2 regions of the Paenibacillus sp. FSL K6-1318 genome follow, and region 2 is predicted to be linked to the other one. Evidence: riboswitches for the same ligand, from Rfam matches in the RefSeq annotation. Region 2 holds a riboswitch; the other holds the start of a gene.
The links. Region 2 has a riboswitch for thiamine pyrophosphate ahead of NYE45_RS17110 (thiamine phosphate synthase). Riboswitches for the same ligand answer to the same signal wherever they lie in the genome.
Positions count from the first base shown of each region.

Region 1: it holds a riboswitch for thiamine pyrophosphate, as region 2 does, so the genes downstream of both, NYE45_RS02210 (ABC transporter substrate-binding protein) here and NYE45_RS17110 (thiamine phosphate synthase) in region 2, are expected to answer to the same signal.

Region 1 covers NZ_CP150270.1:455,165-459,380, reverse strand. Annotated here, with positions in the region: gene NYE45_RS02220 (hypothetical protein) at 234-668, opposite strand; gene NYE45_RS02215 (VOC family protein) at 967-1,353, shown strand; TPP riboswitch at 1,514-1,626, shown strand; gene NYE45_RS02210 (ABC transporter substrate-binding protein) at 1,936-2,976, shown strand; gene NYE45_RS02205 (thiamine-binding protein) at 3,192-3,482, shown strand; gene NYE45_RS02200 (ABC transporter permease) at 3,482-4,216, shown strand, end outside.
Region 2 covers NZ_CP150270.1:3,906,417-3,910,632, reverse strand. Annotated here, with positions in the region: gene NYE45_RS17120 (hypothetical protein) at 1-365, shown strand, start outside; gene NYE45_RS17115 (ABC-F family ATP-binding cassette domain-containing protein) at 503-2,053, shown strand; TPP riboswitch at 2,129-2,238, shown strand; gene NYE45_RS17110 (thiamine phosphate synthase) at 2,463-3,125, shown strand; gene thiO (glycine oxidase ThiO) at 3,143-4,216, shown strand, end outside.

The sequences.
Region 1 (4,216 bases), 3.3 Mb from region 2:
TAGCTTCAAATCAAGATCTCGTTGCAGTTTCTTAACCTAATAACGCCGCTGAAATTCGTTAGATTTTTCATTCCTTAAAAACCGGCCTAATAAGGTGTTCTAGATTCGTTAGGGCTGCAATAATGGTGGCAAGTGCCCTATCTTTGCCTCTCTGATCACCTTTCATTAAAAGTGAGAATATGATCTATTCATTTGCACAAGATTGCCCAGGAAATACTCTGGACCCCGTTGAATCACACACTTTTGTTAACGGCAGGCAATACAGGCCCGTTGTCCTTGATGAATTTACCGAATACATATCGCACGAGTGGTCCCAGAATGATTAACTGATATGGAAGCGCCAGGCTGAAGTTGCGAGCGATCGTCTGAAGATAGGTACAGAATATGGAACCCCCACCTAATTGGTCTGCAAGATACGCTGAAATCATTCCATACATGGACATGATCAGAACCATGCCAATCACCATGAAAAATGACATGACGAGCACACCCAAAATCTTGTTGGACTTGTCGAAGGGCAAGGAGAATGCAATCTTTCTCGCCACAGGGCCAACAATGAAAGACTCCACCAGAAACGCGATGACAAAACATAATATGAATTGAAGCAGTATCTCAAGCGGGGACATCTTACCGAGTAACCCACTGTGCCATAGATTGAAGAACATCATGACTATTACCATCCCTATACACATCATTAATCCGAAAATAATTTGTTCCTTCTTGCTTATTGGCAATTCTCTCATCCTCTCTGTTTATCTTCGTAATTATAGAGATGAGGAAAGCCTCCACATAAGTGAACATTCTGTGAACTACATAATAATTGGATGGTTACTCCAGCTGAATTTCACACGTGTAGATATGAACAATCCCCACTTGACAACTAGGTTTTATAAATCTATCATACTCCTTAATATGTCAGGTAACATTTTCCGGTTACATTAACGGATCATAAGGGGGATTACTACGATGAGTTTTCAAAAGCGCATCGACCACGTCGGCATTGCCGTTCGTGATCTGGATACCACACTCCTTTTCTATACGGAGGTTGTCGGATTGGAACTGAAAGACCGCGTGACACATACAAACGGCGTCATTCAGCTTGCCTTCCTCGGCTTCAATGGAAGTAACGAGACAGAGATTGAGTTAATTCAAGGGTACAGCGACAAGCTGCCTGCCGAAGGAACTGTGCACCATTTTGCCATCCATGTGGATGACCTTGATTCTGAATACAAACGCATCCAAGCCACCGAAGCCGAATTTATCGATGGAGAAATCATCACACTGCCTAACGGTTACCGTTACTTCTTCATCTATGGTCCGGAGAGAGAATGGATCGAATTCTTCCAACGTTAAGTACATCAGCAGTGTGTGGACAATTAGATCGGTTCAATAGTGACCTGTGTAAATCCTTTAATGGATGGAATGCTCTACTCGGACCGCACGCTATCCAGTTCCTGACTGGACACGTTCCACCGGCTGGCCTATAATTACACCTAGTAATGCCCGTAACTTCATAGTTTCCCAGGGGAGTCGGAATTGGCCGGCTGAGAGTGTATCCCACCAAGATACTAACCCTTAGACCTGATCTGGATCATGCCAGCGTAGGAATCGGAGTATATCGAAATGGCACAGCCCTATGGCTGAACGCCACCTCTCTAACGCCTGCACGCGTCCCGGAATACGGGGCGCTTTTTTTGTTACTATCGGAAAGTATACGTTTGGAAGCATCGCCTTTCTGATATTGCAAGAAAAACTGCCGCTAAACGCGGTCTGGCTTCCTTGAATGACATCGATGGACGTTTTACTTACGTTCAAAAATAACGTCATCCGGATCTCAACTGGTATAAATCTGTCGATTTATGCAAGATGATTGGATATGAAGCCAAGGAGTACCCCGTGCCAATCGGCCGGACATACCGAAGGAGAGAATCAAAGATGAATTGGCGTAAAACAATGGGACTGTTGCTCTTATGCGTACTACTGGTGACGGTGGCCGCATGTGGCGGCAAAGAAGCTGCCCCGGCAGAACAGAACGGCAGCAAGAATGCGGAAAGCAGCAACGAAGGTGACACTGCCGCCCTGAAAGATATTAAAGTGGTGCTCGACTGGACACCAAATACGAATCATACCGGCCTGTATGCGGCCGTGGATCAAGGTTTTTATAAGGCCGAAGGCTTGAACGTGGAGATTGTACAACCAGGTGCTGGTGGCGCGGATACGATGGTTGCATCAAATGAAGTGCCTTTTGGCGTAAGTTATCAGGAGAGTGTAACTCAAGCCCGCACACAGGGTGTTCCACTCGTCTCCATTGCAGCAGTTATTCAGCATAATACATCCGGGTTCGCTGCTCCGGCGGATCGGAATATTAAATCACCGAAAGATTTCGAGGGTAAAACTTATGGCGGTTGGGGCTCCCCTGTTGAAGAAGCCGTGATGCAATCCATTATGGAAGGCGACGGAGCTGATGTATCCAAAGTGAAAAACATTAACATGGGTGACGCTGACTTTTTCACCGCAATAAAACGGGACATTGATTTTGCGTGGATTTTCTACGCTTGGACGGGGATTGAAGCCGAACTGCGCGGAGAACCGATCGACATGTTATATGTGAAGGATTATTCAGATGCACTGGATTACTACACGCCTGTCCTCGTAACGAACGAGCAGACGATTCAGAACGATCCTGAGCTGGTGAAAGCATTCCTGAAAGCCACCTCCGAAGGATATCAATACGCGATTGATCATCCCGAAGACGCAGCGAACATTCTGATCAAAGCTGTACCGGATCTGGACAAGGAATTGGTGCTGGCAAGCCAGAAATGGCTTAGTCCAAAGTACACGGATGACGCCCCGCGTTGGGGTGAACAAAAACAGGAAGTGTGGCAGAACTACACTGACTGGATGTTTAGCAAAAAACTGCTGGATGAACAGATCGATGTGAGCAAAGCATATACGAACGAGTTTTTACCCCAATAAAAATTGCTTAAGTTTAACTTTTTTACACAAGAACGAAGAGTGCAGAACCCATCTGAAGAAGCGAAGTGTTCGCCTTTATCCCGGATTTCCCCATTGAAAATGGATTCAAGAAATCTGGGGATAACAGTGATCGGAAGAGGGTACTGCAATCGGAGTGATAAGTGTAAACCTGGTTCAATTCATGCAATTTATCACGAAAGGAGCCGTGATCTCTCATGGCAAGCACACTACTTAGCATTCAGGTTATTCCGAAAACGCCAAATGGCGAGAATTCTTATCCTTACGTAGATCGCGCCATTGAAGTCATTCAGCAATCTGGCCTGAAGTATCAGGTGAACGCGCTCGACACCACGATGGAGGGGGAACTGGAGGAACTGCTCGAGGTTGTCCGTAAAATGCACGAGGTACTCGTGGAGGCTGGCAGCCCAAGCATCATCTCTCAGATCAAAATCGCCCATAGCCCAACCGGCTTCAGTATGGACACCCTGACGGAGAAATATCGCTAATGCATGCCTATTTCAAAAGTGTATGGCCGCCCTTTGTGGCGGTTATTCTCTTTATAGCAATATGGCAGGGAGCTGTCTCCCTGTTCCATATTGAGAAATGGATGCTGCCAGCACCGTCCGATATCGCCCGCCAAGCGGCATCCCAGGCCGAGCGACTTGGCATGCATGCCTCCGCAACCATTCAGTTAACGCTGATCGGATTCGCGGCTGGCACAGCGGTCGGATTGCTGATTGCGATGGTGCTGCATTTGGTCCCTTTTCTCAAGTCAGCCTTGTATCCTTTACTTATTCTTAGTCAAAATATCCCGACCATCGCGCTGGCGCCGCTCCTATTGATCTGGTTCGGATTCGGGCTGTTGCCCAAGCTGATTACCATCATCCTAGTCTGCTTCTTCCCTGTCGCAGTGGCGGCCATGGACGGCTTGACCCGTACCGACGCGGCGATGATGAACTATATGCGCATGGCTGGTGCGAAACGTCGCCAGATCTTCTGGAAGCTGGAGCTTCCCCATGCGCTGCCATCCGTGTTCTCCGGTGTCAAAATCGCCGCTACCTATAGCGTGATGGGTGCCATCATTGCCGAATGGATTGGTGCAGACAAGGGTATTGGTTATTATATGATGCTGCAAAAGTCGGCTTATCGCACCGATCGTCTATTCGTGGCAATCATGATTATTGTCGCGCTCAGCTTGCTGCTCTTCCTGCTCATTGCGCTACTGGAGAAGCTGCTCGTG
Region 2 (4,216 bases):
TGCAGGATGATCTGGCTGATGTGATTAACCGTCATAATGAGTTTGCCAGAAAGAATGGTATATCCTATACATTTACGATGCCCCTAATTGCACATGAAGATTGGTACAACTCCATTAATGATACAGGGATTATGGCTTTTATCCAGGGTATAGGTGTGGGTGACCAGAAGATCAACAACTACGCAATTGGTGGAGGCAGACTTGTGAAGAAAACGGCCATCGTAGGTGGGGGAGATCCCTTAACGGGTATCAAGTACTACTATCCCTCCACATGTGGTAATGGTTACCGTGCCGAAGAAGTGTTCACAGACGCAAGAGAAGCAGCTGCACAAGGCTATTTCGAATATAACTGCTCTAATCGTTAGGGGAGCTTGTATACAAAATCATGGAAGAGGTTCCTGAACTGTTTACATTACTTTCAGAAAAGACGGGACCTGTGCTAGAATAGGGTTTCGGAACAATAATAAAAGTAATGTCTAATAGATAGGAGCAACCTCATCTTATGAGTTTATTGTCAGTAGAGAACGTGAGTCACAATTTTGGAGATCGCACGTTATTTAAAAATGTATCGTTTCGCTTACTTGCCGGAGAGCGCGTAGGACTTGTGGGTGCCAATGGTGTAGGTAAATCGACACTAATGAACATCCTTACCGGTAAATTGCTTAAAGACAGTGGAAAAGTGGAATGGACACCTAAGGTCCGTTATGGATATCTGGATCAGCACACGAAGCTTACGCCAGGCAAAACCATACGTGACGTGCTTAAGGATGCATTCCTTCCGTTGCTTGAATTGGAAAAAGAAATGATGAATATTACGGACCAGATGGCAGATGCAGATCCAGATAAGCTGGAGCAGTTGCTGGAAGAGATGGGCGATATTCAGGAACAACTGGAACAGGGCGATTTTTATCTGATTGACGTAAAAGTGGAAGAGATGGCTAATGGTCTTGGTTTGTCTGCGATTGGTCTTGATCGGGATGTCGCAGCTCTAAGTGGTGGACAACGTACCAAGGTGCTTCTTGCCAAGCTTCTACTTGAGAAGCCTACAGCCCTTTTGCTGGATGAGCCTACCAACTATCTGGATGTAGAGCACATTGAATGGCTGTCACGTTACCTGAAGGACTATCCGCATGCGTTTCTTCTAATCTCCCATGATACGGAATTCATGAATGAAGTCGTAAATGTCATTTATCATTTGGAATTTGCCAAATTAACGCGATATGCAGCGAACTATAACAAGTTCCTCGAGATGGCTGATATGAATAAAGCCCAGCATATTGATGCATACGAGAAGCAGCAAGAGTACATCAAGAAGCAGGAAGACTTCATTCAGCGTAACAAGGCGCGTGCTTCAACTTCAGGTCGAGCGAAGAGCCGGGAGAAGCAATTGGACAAGATTGAACGTATTGATCGTCCGGATGAAGCGGCCAAACCAACATTCAAATTCAAGGATGCTCGCGCGAGTAGCAAAACGGTCTTTGAAGGCATTGATTTCGAAATCGGATATACGTATCCTTTGCTGCCTAAGATGACAATGACAATTGAACGTGGTGAGAAAATTGCCATCGTAGGTTGTAATGGTGTGGGTAAATCGACACTGCTGAAGACCATCCTTGGAAAAATATCTCCACTCAGTGGAAAGACTTTCTTGGGAGATTATCTCGAAACGGCTTATTTTGAGCAGGAAGTTCGTGCTGGGAATATCACGCCGATTGAGGATGTCTGGAATGAATTTTCACATTTGACCCAGAACGAAGTCCGGGGTCATCTTGCTCGCTGTGGGCTGAAAAATGAGCATATTACCCGTCCGCTTAACATGCTGAGTGGTGGAGAGCAAGCTAAGGTTCGTTTATGCAAGCTCTTGATGCGTGAAAGCAACTGGATTTTATTCGATGAGCCGACAAACCATCTGGATGTCACAGCCAAAGCTGAGTTGCAACGTGCTTTGCAAGAATTCAAGGGAACGGTGTTACTTGTATCTCATGAACCTGATTTCTACGAGGGTTGGGTCACGAAAACATGGAATGTCGAAGAATGGTCCGAGAAAAACTAGACAATTCAAGCAACGTTTAACAGAAATGAACGGTGACAAAAAAATCCGTCTATGGTAACATAGGCTACAACTTCATATGAACACTAGGGGGGCCGCACGATGCGGCTGAGATGGAAGAATGCGATTCCGGACCCTTTGCACCTGATCTGGATCATACCAGCGTAGGGAAGTGGCGCGCGCATTCAGTGAATGACGTGAGCAAACGAGAATTCGAATGAATGTCAATCGTCTGCTTAGCGAATTGAAACATGCAGTTCCGTGTATAAGTTATGGCTACAAGTTCCATAACTGTTTTGCACGAAATGAACTGTATGCATCAGTCAGTCATCTGGTCCAATAATTAATACGCAGCCACTCCCCTACGGGAGTGGCTTTTTTGTGTTTTAATACACTCCATGCATGGAAGGAGATGAACAGTACGGCAATTTCTCATGAGCATGTACACGGATCATTTGAGCTGCATGTTGTATCTACGGGGGATGGAGATCAAGCATCTTTTGTGAAAGCAGCGAAGGATATCTGGCCATGGGTGGATTACATCCACATTCGGGAGAAACAACTCTCGTGGCAAGAAAGGGTCGGTTGGGCTGAAAGTCTGTGTGGTGTTGGAGTTCCCTCTTGCCGGATCGTCATCAATGGTTCAGAGCTGAACTCGCAGAATGAAAACTACGGCGGTGTCCATTGGGGGCAAGAGGCTATACGTAACTACAACAATGATGGCATAAGCAATGTGCAGCGACTTCGTCTGGGTGTATCTGTTCATTCAATCGATGAGGCAAAAATCGCTGAAGAACGGGGAGTCGATTACCTTTTCTTCGGGCATGTCTACGCAACCAACAGTAAGCCGGATCTTGAACCAAGAGGATTAAATGCTCTTGCTGAAGTGTGCAGGGGTGTCTCCATTCCTGTCATTGCGATCGGGGGCATTGAACCGGGGAACATTCACGCGATTCGCTCCGCAGGGGCACGGGGAGCCGCCGTGATCTCGAATGTATGGGCGAGCGATTCACCGGATCGGGCCGCTGCATCTTTAAGGCAGGCTATCGTTGGTACAGAAAGTCTGAGCCGCTGAAACAAGGAGATGAGATGATGAATGAGATCGTCACTGATAGACCGGATAAGATTCATGCAGAAACGATTATTGTAGGTGGAGGCGTCGTTGGGTGCTCCATCGCATATGAGCTTGCTTCCCGTGGACAGGATGTACTGTTGGTAGAGCGTTCGGCGATTGCAGGAGGGACTTCTTGCGCAGCGGCTGGAATGCTAGCGGCAGACAGTGAGGATTTTGCCCATCCTTTGATGGCTAAGCTTGCCAGGCAGAGCAGACAGTTACTTCATGAGCAACAGATGCTGATGGCTACACTCAGCAAGGTAGAGGTTGGATTGCAACGCAAGGGATTCCTAACTCCTTTTCGTTCATACAGTGAATTAAGTAGTTACAAGGACAATCGGAAGTCCACGTTGTCTGCTGATGAGGTGTGGTGGGATCATTACGCTGTGCAACAGGAGGCATCGTGGCTTAACAGAGATACGTATGGAGCCTACTACAGGCCTTACGAGAGTGAGGTTCTTCCAGTCCATCTCACAAAGGCATATGCTGAATCCGCTCAAGCAATGGGAGCGAGGGTGATGGAGGGCATACAGGATATACGTGTGCAAGCAAATGAATACGGGGTGCAGGGAATCACCACATCGATCGGTGAGATGACATGCAGACATGTCGTTATAGCTGCTGGATTACAGAGCGAAGAATTGTTGAGACATATGAATCTGAGCTTGCCTGTGTGGTCGGTAAAAGGAGAAATAGCCGCCGTTCAGTTCTCAGCTGAACATGCAGGGTACAGGCCTGACAGGACGGTGTACGCAGAGGACATCTATATTGTTCCCAAAGCCAATGGAGAGGTTTGGCTCGGGGCAACCAGTCTGCCAGGCAGAACGGATCTGAATGTTTCTGTACAGGGTGTTCAGAAGCTGTTAACAGCGGCTACCCATTGGGTGCCTGGGATGAAAGAGGCACAATTTTTGCGAGCGTGGGCAGGCGTAAGGCCGACAACTCCGGATGGGCTGCCTTATATAGGCGCTTGCAAAAGTATATCGGGGCTATTCACCGCCTTTGGACATTACCGTAACGGTATCTTGCTCAGTGCGATAACAGGCAGACTA